DNA from 2 places in the Nocardia sp. NPDC055321 genome. Region 1 is predicted to be linked to the other one. Evidence: riboswitches for the same ligand, from Rfam matches in the RefSeq annotation. Region 1 holds a riboswitch; the other holds the start of a gene.
The links. Region 1 has a riboswitch for cobalamin ahead of ACWIGI_RS17070 (ABC transporter substrate-binding protein). Riboswitches for the same ligand answer to the same signal wherever they lie in the genome.

Region 1 (4,812 bases):
CGTCGGCGTCGACACGATGGCGGACTCGATCCGCCGTGTCCTGCGCTCGCGGGGCGTGGTCGCCGAGCTCACCCTGCAGCCCACGGTGCCGCCCGGTACCGACCGGCACGAGCTGGCCCGTCGCTGTGAACGCGCCATCGCCGACTCCGGTGTTGATCGCGCGTTCGCGGATCTGGTGCACCTCGCCGAGCACGAACGCGTCGCGGCCCAGGTGGCGGCACTCGAGGAACGCCTGCTGCAGCCGTCGGCGACCCCGGCCGATCGGGGCTGAGCACGCGCGCCGGGATTCGCCTGTACCGGAATCTTGTTCGCGATCCCTGGCGCACATCGCGGGCGCGCAGCATACTTCCGCGTACACCGATGCATCCGGATGCATCGGTGTATCGGTAGAGCTCGGTGGACCGGAGGATCGAAGTGCGGCAGCGGTGGTCGAAACTGTGTACGGCGGGGGTGGCCGCGGCCTTCTCGATCGCGACGATGACCGTGGCGGGCGCCGGGCCGGCGGGTGCGGATGTGCCGGGGCTCGGCGAGGACTTCGAGTTCGGTGTCGCGCAGTCCGGATTCCAGTCCGAGGGCTACAGCCCCGACAGCAACTGGCTGCGGTACGGGGATCAGGGCCGGGTGCGCGAGCCCATCGGCAACTCGGTCGACTTCTTCCACAACTACGCGGCCGACATCGCGCGGGCGCGGAGCCTGGGGGTGGGGATCTATCGCACCTCGGTCGAGTGGTCGCGCGTGGAAACCGTTCCGGGGAGCGATGATCCGGCGGGGTGGGCATTCTACGACGCGGTCATCGCGCGGATCGTGGACTCCGGCATGCGGCCGATGATCACCCTGAACCACTGGGTCCATCCCGGGTGGGAGGTGGATCGCGGCGGCTGGAATCGACCCGAGATGTCCTCGGAACTGGTCGATTTCGCGCGGCGGGTGGTCGATCGCTACGCGTGGGCGCGCCCGCTGTGGATCACCTTCAACGAGCCGACCGAATACGTCCGGCGCGAGCTCATGTACGGCGGTCTGCGCCCGGAGAACGCGGGCGCGATGGTGTCCGGCATCGTCGCCGCGCACCGGGACATCTACCGCCACATCCACTCCGTGCAGCCGGACGCGCAGGTCTCCTCCAATCTGGCGTACATCCCGATCCCGGGCGTGCAGTCGTGGCTGGAGCAGCTGTTCCCGGACCAGATGCGCGAGAGCCTGGACTTCATCGGCGTGGATCACTACTACTCCACCTCGGTCACCGACCTGTCCGCCGCGTACGGCGCGACCGGGGAGTTCTGGAAGAGCACCCAGGCCCCGGAGAGCATCTACTACGTGCTCCGCCACATCGCGGCGCGGTTCCCCGGCAAGCCCATTCGCGTGATCGAGAACGGATTGGCCACCGGCCCGGACGGCGGTCGCGACGACGGCTACACCCGCGGCGATCATCTGCGCGACACCGTCTACTGGCTGCAGCGCGCCAAAGCTGACGGCGTCGACGTGGTCTCCTACAACTACTGGAGCCTCACCGACAACTACGAATGGGGCGACTACTCCGCCCGCTTCGGCCTGTACACCGTTGACGCCCAGCACGATCCGAGCCTGACCCGCCGTCCCACCGACGGTGTCGCCGCCTACCGCGACATCACCGCGCGCGGCGGAGTCCCGAGCGACTACAAGCCCACGCGGTACCCGGTGACCTGCTCGCTCGTCGCCGTTCCGGACAGCTGCGCGGCGCCCGCCGTGGTCGAATAGCCGCGCCCGGCGGCGCGACCGAGCCGCTGCCGCCGGTCCGGCGGGCGTCCCCCGCGCGCCCGGTCCGTCCCGTAGGGTCGGTATCCGGCGTAGGGAACACCGGTGTGAATCCGGGGCTGTCCCGCAACTGTCACCGGGGAGCAATCCGCCGAAATATGGTCACGACCTGCCCAGGTTGGAAGGCCGGCGGGGTGTGTCGATCCGGGAGCCAGGATACCTGCGCCCGCGGTATCGGGATCACACCAACGAGGATTGATGAACAACTACACACCGCGACGGCCGGATGTCGGCCGCCGCACATTCCTGCTCGGCAGCGCGGGCGCGCTCGGGGCCGTCCTGCTCGGCACGTCGGGCGTTCTGGCGGGCTGCGGCTCGGACACCGGTGCGCGCACCGCGGCCTCGGGCCCGCCCCGGCCGGGCGGCCGCCTGCGGACGGTGATCGCCGGGCGCTCGGCGAGCGCGGACGTGCTCGATCCGCATCAGGCCGGGAGTTCGGCCGGCGGCGCGGTGTCCAAGAACGTCTGGGACAAGCTCGTCGCCTACAACAACGACCTGACGCTGCGCTACCGGCTGGCGGAGTCGGTCGTGCCGAATGCCGATGGCAGCCGATGGCGCATCACGTTGCGGCCGGGCGTGCTGTTCAGCGACGGCTCCCCGCTGACCGCGCGCGATGTGCTGTGGAGCTTCCAGCGCATGCTCGATCCGGCCCGGAACTCCTCGGGCGATCTCTCCGCGGTCGACATGTCGCGCACCCGCGCCGAGAGCGATCTCGTGGTGACGGTGCAGATGAAAACGCCGCTGGCGGACTTCGGTTCGGTGCTCGCGGGCTGGTACTGCTACATCGTCAAGGACGGCACCGGCGTCATCGACGGGTCGGTGCTGCCGGTGGGCACCGGGCCGTTCGCGCTGGTCAAGTGGTCTCCGGGCGACCGGATCCTGTTGCGGCGCAACGAGAAGTACTGGGACGGGCAGGTTTTCCTGGACGAGGTGGAGATCATCCAGATCGCCGAGACCGAGGCCCGGGTGAACGCCTTCCTGTCCGGGGAAGCCGATGTGGTGCACGAGATCTCGTATCTGCAGGCGCGAAACCTGTCCGGGGACAGCGACATCACGGTGGTCACCCCGCCGGCCGGTCTCATGGGCGCGTTCCAGATGCGCGTGGACACCGCGCCGTTCGACGACGTGCGGGTGCGCCAGGCCATGCGGCTGGCGGTGGACCGGCAGGCCATGGTGGATTCGGTGTACTACGGCTACGCCGAACTCGGCAACGACATCTACGGTAAGGGCGCGCCCTTCTACGACGCCGATCTGCCCCAGCGTGTTTACGATCCGCAGAAGGCGCGCGAGCTGCTGCGGGCGGCGGGCAAGGAGAATCTGACCGTCACCCTGCCCACCGCCGACGGCTTCCCCGGCATGCTGGAATCCGCGACGCTGTTCGCCGAACAGGCCAAGGTCGCGGGCATCACGATAAAGCTCGAATCGGTGCCGGCGGACACCTACTTCTCCCAGGTCAGCGGCAAGGCCCCGCTGTCGCACATCGGCTGGTGGAACTACAGTCTCGACTACTTCTACGGCCAGACCATGACCAGTGATTCGCCGAGCAACGGCACCGGCTGGAAGCGGCCCGGCTGGGATGCCAAGTTCGCGCAGGCGCGCGCGGCCATGGATCCGGCGCGCCGGGCCACCCTGTATCGCGAACTGCAGCGCGAACTCTGGGACGAGGGCGGGTACATCCTGCACAGTTTCGCCAAGCGGCCCGACGCGGCCCGCGTGCACGTGGGCGGGGTGCGTGACGGTGTGCCGGGCACCGACGACTGGGCGAACTACGCGACCACCTGGCTGGCCGAGCAATGATTCGCCGGTCGTGATGGGCTATGCCGCCCGGCGGGCCGGCGGCGGGATCGTCGTGCTGTTCGTCGTGGCGCTGCTGGTCTTCGGGTTGTTCGAGACGCTGGACTCGGACGCGGCGACGGTCGTCGCCTCGCGCACGGGCGGCGGTGATCCCACCCCGGAGCGCTTGGCCGCCCTGCGTGCGCACATGGGACTGGACCGGCCCGCGCCGGTGCGGTTCGCCGAGTGGGTCGCCGGGTTCGTGCGCGGCGATTTCGGCGAGTCGCTGATCTCCGGCCGACCGGTGGCCGAGGTGCTGCTGGGCCGGGTCGGCAACAGCGTGGCGCTCGCGGCGCTGACCGCGGCCCTGCTGATTCCGATCGCGCTCGGGCTCGGCCTGCTGGCGGGTGCGCGCCCGGGTACCCGCACCGATCGGGTGATCAGTGTCGGGTCGCTGGCGGTGGAATCCATGCCCTCCTTCGTGTTCGGCGTGCTGCTGGTGGCCACGGTGTCGCTCTCGTTGCGGCTGTTGCCCGCGGTGTCGCTGGTGCCGACCGGGGCGAGCGTGTGGAGCCGGCCGGAGATTCTGGTGCTGCCGGTGACCTGCCTGCTGCTGGGGCTGCTGCCGCATCCGGTGCGGATGGTGCGCGCGCAGACCACCGAGGTCATGGCGAGCCCGTACGTACAGACGTTGCGGCTCAACGGAGTCGGCGGGTTGCGGCTCATGCTGCGGCACGTGGCGCCCAACGCGCTGTCGGCCTCCCTGCATCCGCTGGCGGGGTCGGTGGTCGGGTTGATCGGCGGTGTCGCGGTGGTGGAGACGCTCTTCGCGTTTCCCGGGCTCTCGCAGGAGTTGTTGCGCGCCATCGAGGCTCGCGACTTCCCGTTCGTGCAATCGGCGGCGGTGCTGCTGGCGGCGGTCGGGATCGTGGTGTATCTGCTGGCGGATCTGTGCACGTTGCTGGTGAGCCCGCGGGCGCGGCACGCGGTGCTGGGGGAGCGGGTATGAAGCGATCTCGTTCGCTGTGGCTGCCGGTGCTGGCGGCGATGCTGCTGCTCGTCGTGCTGGGGCCCGTGCTCGCGCCGCACTCCCCGACCGTGTCGGCCGGGCGGCCGTTCCAATCGCCGTCGGCGGAGCATCTTTTCGGGACCGACGTGGTCGGTCGCGACGTGTTCTCGCGCGTCCTGCACGGCGGGCTGCCGTTGCTCGCCATCGCGCTGCCGGCGCTCGCGGTGGCCTACGCGCTC
Region 2 (4,812 bases), on a different contig from region 1:
ACAGCAGCAGGGTCGGTCCGAGCAGCGCGCACCAGACCAACACCCAGCGATAGTCGTGCCCGGCGAACGCGCGGGCGATATGCGGAATCACCAGGCCGATGAACGCGATCGGACCGGCGATCGCCACCGCCGAGCCCGCCAGCAGCACCACGCTCAGCGCACCGAGACCTCGGACCACTACCGGGCGGGTGCCGAGCGTGCGCGCCATGTCGTCGCCGATGGCGAGGGCGTTGAGCGAACGCGCCACCGCGACGGTGAGAGCCGCGCCGACGGCCAGGAAAGGCAGTACGGCCCACAGGGATTCGAGGCTCGCCCGGGTGAGCGAGCCGACCACCCAGAAGCGGAAGTTGTCGAAGGTGGTGCGGTCCAGCAGGGTGATCGCCGTGGTGATCGACCCGCACAGAGCCGTGAACGCGGCCCCGGCCAGGACCAGTTTCACCGGGGTCGCGCCGCCGAATCCGAAGGAGCCCAGGGTGTATACGAACACCGCGGCCACCGCCGCGCCCACGAACGCGAACCACACCAGGCCCGCCGCCGAGCTCAGTCCGACAACCGCCATGGCGAGCACGATCGCCAGTGACGCGCCGGCGTTGATGCCGAGTAGCCCCGGCCCGGCCAGGGGGTTGCGGGTCAGGCCCTGCATGACGGCCCCGGCGAGGGCGAGCGCGATGCCCGCCAGCAGCCCGGCCACGGTGCGCGGCAGGCGGATGTAGCGCACGATCCGGTCCGTGTCGCCGCCCCGGAAATCGGTGAACGCCGCGAGCACGTCCGCCAGATCGAGCGGGTGCGTCCCGATCAGCATGGAGCCCGCGCAGGTCGCGGCCAGCGCGGCCCCGGCCAGCAGCAGACCGGCGCCGCGCACGGTGCCGATCACCGCGCGAACAGATCCGGGTGGATCAGTCCGGCGACGAGTTCGGTGGCGTACGCGATGCGCACCCCGGCGGCGCGATCGGCGAACAGGAACGGGTGCACCGTTTTCGCGCGCACGGCTTTCAGATTGGCGAAGGCGGGATTGCCGGTGAGCTTGTCCACCTGCGGCTGCGCGTCGGCGCGCACGTAGCTCGCCTTACAGCACAGGCTGGTCAGGATGATGTCGGGATCGCGGGCGATGAGCTGCTCCGCGCCGATCTGCACGTTGCGGCGTTCGGTGAGATCGGCGAACGCGTTGACCCCGCCCGCGGCCTCGATGATCCGGCTGACGAAATCGATGCCGCCCGCGACGGTGTAGGAGCCGTCGTCCTTGGGCGTGACGACCGCGACCGTCGGCCGGGCCGCGCCCTCGACCTTGGTGCGCACCGCCTCGATGCGCGAACTCAGGTCGGCGACAACGGTCTCCGCGCGCTCGGACACGCCCCACAGCGCGCCCAGGTCCCGCAGGTCGGCGTACACGTTGTCGAAGCGCACGGTCGCCGGGTCGATGGCCTCGTCCGCGAGACCGTCCGCGCTCGGGCACAGCGGGCTCAGCACCCAGGTCTCCACGCCCAGATCGTGCAGGCTCGCCCGGGTTCCGACGCTGCTCTGCGACGACGTCGCGAACACGCCGTTGAAGCCGGACAGCACGAAATCCGGTGTCTGTGAAAGTAATTCGTCCCGGCTCGGCAGCTTCTCCACGTAGGGGGATTTCGCCTGCGCGGCTTGGTATTCCGGCAGCACCGCCGAATCCAGGAACGCGGTCCCGGCCAGGCGGTCGGTGACGCCGAGGGCGTGCGCGATCTCGATGGAGGGCTGGTACGCGGCGTAGATGCGCTGCGGCGGCCCCGGCACGGCGACGTCGATACCGCAGTTTGCGCGGGTGACGGCGTTCGCGCCGTCGGCCGCCGGTCCGGCCTGGACGCCGCAACCGGTCAGCAGCAGCGCGCAGGCGAGCAGCGCGCCGGTACGCAGGCGCGCGAAAACAGATGGGGTCACCGAGACCGCCTTCCAGGTCCTCGTGGAATGGGGTGTTGCCTGCCGTGGCCGGTCTCCTGGCTGACGGGATACCGCGTGAACGATCGGCCTTCCCAGGGCGCGGGCACCCCAGTGGCCCCGGCGGATCACTCCGTCCGGACAGATCTGTTCACTTCCCGATCACAGTGGCGAGGGCCGCACCGGCTTCACACCGGTTTCCCGAACACCACGGCGGAGGGACTGTACCAAGATCACGCGCGAGCACGGGAAGCGCTCGGGTGCGGACGGATCCGGTGTGCTCGGATCCGCGTGAGGGGCTCGAGGGAGTTCGCCCGGGCCCGTGCCGTCGCGACCCGGGGAGTTGCCGCTCGTGTCCCGGTCGGTGCGGGCGTGGCCCGGGAGTGCTACTCGACGTGCCCATCCGGCTTCGGCGCGAGGCGGCGGGCGGAGAGTTCGGCGTGCGAGACGCGCCGCAGGGCCGCGATGACCGGTTCGTAGAGGGCTGTGCCCAGCACCGCGTATTCGATTGCGCGGGAAGCGGAGTCGAGGGGCATCTCGGCTATGTCGTACTCGGCGATCGCCAGCACGGCGGGGCCGTAGGCGCGCAGGCGCTCCTCGGTCATCGGCATCCCGGCGGCCTCGGCGGCGGCGAGGGCGTGCTCGAGCTGGGCCACGGCCGGGTAGTCGTCGGGGACGGCGAGGCCGAGGGCGGTGAGCGCGGCGCGGGCGCGCGGGTACTCGGCGGGTTCGCCGGGGTCGACGGCGGGCGGCAGCAGGGCGGTGGCGGTGGCCAGGGTGTCGAGCAGGGGGCGGCCGGGCTCGTCGATGAGGGTGACGATCGCGCGGATCTGGGCCATCGACAGGCCGAGCCCGGACAGCGCCTTGATCAGGGCGATCCGCTGGACGTGCGTCTCGCCGTAGCGCGCGCGGGTGGCGCTGGTGGCCTCGCCCGGCATCAGCACGCCTTCGCGCAGGTAGAACTTCACGGTCGGGATCGGCACGCCGGTCCGTGCCGCCAACTCCGACATGAGCACGCGGGTCTCCTTCGCTCGGCGCCTTGACATTAGGTACTAGCACTATCCAATATTGGGTAGTAACAGTATCCAATCAAGTGTACGAACCCGCGGGAGTCCTCGTGTACGCCACCCTGATCGATCCCCTGATCAGCATTGTTCTCGGTGCCACCATCATCTCCGTCGCCACCATCGCCTTCGGTGGGACGTTCCTGCTCCGCGTCGTCACCGGCGGTCAGGAGACCAACGAGCTGCAGAAATCCTTCTTCCGCGCCGGGCACGCGCACGCCGGGGTCCTGGTGATGCTCGGCCTGCTGCTGGCCGTGCTCGGCAACGCCGCCGGCGCCAGCCCCGGCTGGGCGAACGGCGGTGCGATCGCGGTCCTGGCCGCGGCGATCCTGATGCCCGCCGGGTTCTTCCTCTCGGTGCTGGGCACCGACCCCGTTCGTCCGAATCGCCTGATCGCCGCGGTGTGGCTCGGCGCTGCCACCCTCGTCACCGGCGTCGTCATCTCCGGCGCGACCGTCCTGCTCGCGGGCATCGACCGGTTCTGATTCCGGCGCGGGGAGAACGCCCGCGGCACAGCCGAATCCACGGCGTGCGCGGGTGTGCGCGGAGAGGCGAGGGCACGATCCCCAAGGCGTCACCGCCTCGATCCGCCTAGCAAGCGGTCCCGGGCCCCGCCCGGTTGCCTCTCCCCGCCCCGGGTGGTCCCGGGGGTGGTGACCTCGACGGGAGTCGAACCCGCGTAGTCCTGACTGAGAATCAGGGTGCCCGACCGGCAGAGCACGAGGCCGTGTGGAGTTGTGGTGACGCAGGTCGGAATCGAACCGACGTGGTCCTGAGTGAAAGTCAGGGTGCCGAACCAGCACAGCACTGCGCCGCGTCATGCGTGGACCAGGCGGGATTCGAACCCGCAACCGACTGCGTGCAAGGCAGGCGCTCTTCCGTGTCGAGCTACTGGCCCGGGCTCCGTGGAGCACGGTGTATCGCGATCGTCGGGACGGCGAGAGTCGAACTCGCACCCTCCTGCACCCAAGGCAGGCGCTCTATCCGTTGAGCTACGTCCCGCGGCGGGAGGGCATGAAAAAGGGCCGCTCCCTGGGCATATGCGCCCGGTGCGGCCCTCGGTCGGGGAAGCCTGCCCGGTTAGGGGCTGCTTTCCGCGAGGGCGGCGGCGGGCGCGGTGCTCGGTTCCGGCGGCGCGACGGGGCCGACGGCGAAAGTCGCTGCGGGACTGGGGATGCTGTACTCGGTCATCGCTGCGATTCCTTTCTCGTCGGTGTGTGCGGTCCACGCTAACAGCGAATTGCCGAGCGCGACACTTATTTTCGAGCGGACGGGTTCGCGCAGCTCAGAGGGTATCGGACTTGCTGAGCCAGCCGACGAACGCGCGCGTGAAAGCGGTGGGGGACAGGCGAACCGCGGCGGCGGTCGCCTTGGTCTGGATGCCGACCAGCACGTGCGGCCCGCGCAGGCGGGCCGGCTTCGTCGCGGTGCGCCAGACCGCGTCGGCGATATCGGCGGCGGTCAGGTGCACGCCGAGGGTCGCCGAGGTCTTGGAGCCGCGCTCGACCTCGTCCATCATCCCGGTCGCCACGAACAGCGGCAGCAGGTCGTGCACCTTGATCCCGTACCGCTGCCATTCCAGGTCGAGGGCCTCGGTCAGACTGCGCACGGCGGCCTTGGTCGCGGCGTAGGTCGCCAGTCCGGGCTGGCCGTACAGTGCCGAGGCCGAGGCCAGGTTGACGACCTGGCTGCCCGGCGTGCGGCGCAGATGCGGCAGCGCGGCGTGACAGCCGGTGAGCACGCCCTTGACGTTCACGTCGACCACCCGGAGCTGGCGTTCGAGCGGGATGTCGCCGAACGCGCCCGAGCACAGGATCCCGGCGTTGTTGACCAGCAGATCGAG

Region 2: another riboswitch for cobalamin. It lies ahead of ACWIGI_RS27025 (ABC transporter substrate-binding protein); the one in region 1 lies ahead of ACWIGI_RS17070 (ABC transporter substrate-binding protein).

What each region holds. Positions count from the first base shown of each region.
Region 1 covers NZ_JBSHMS010000009.1:238,100-242,911, forward strand. The annotation lists gene ACWIGI_RS17060 (lysophospholipid acyltransferase family protein) at 1-271, shown strand, start outside; gene ACWIGI_RS17065 (family 1 glycosylhydrolase) at 478-1,734, shown strand; cobalamin riboswitch at 1,791-1,975, shown strand; gene ACWIGI_RS17070 (ABC transporter substrate-binding protein) at 1,990-3,588, shown strand; gene ACWIGI_RS17075 (ABC transporter permease) at 3,602-4,573, shown strand; gene ACWIGI_RS17080 (ABC transporter ATP-binding protein/permease) at 4,570-4,812, shown strand, end outside.
Region 2 covers NZ_JBSHMS010000017.1:196,072-200,883, forward strand. The annotation lists gene ACWIGI_RS27020 (FecCD family ABC transporter permease) at 1-874, opposite strand, end outside; gene ACWIGI_RS27025 (ABC transporter substrate-binding protein) at 871-1,908, opposite strand; cobalamin riboswitch at 1,938-2,133, opposite strand; gene ACWIGI_RS27030 (MerR family transcriptional regulator) at 2,292-2,921, opposite strand; gene ACWIGI_RS27035 (hypothetical protein) at 2,999-3,454, shown strand; tRNA gene ACWIGI_RS27040 (tRNA-Glu) at 3,621-3,696, opposite strand; tRNA gene ACWIGI_RS27045 (tRNA-Glu) at 3,708-3,783, opposite strand; tRNA gene ACWIGI_RS27050 (tRNA-Ala) at 3,794-3,867, opposite strand; tRNA gene ACWIGI_RS27055 (tRNA-Pro) at 3,899-3,971, opposite strand; gene ACWIGI_RS27060 (SDR family oxidoreductase) at 4,255-4,812, opposite strand, start outside.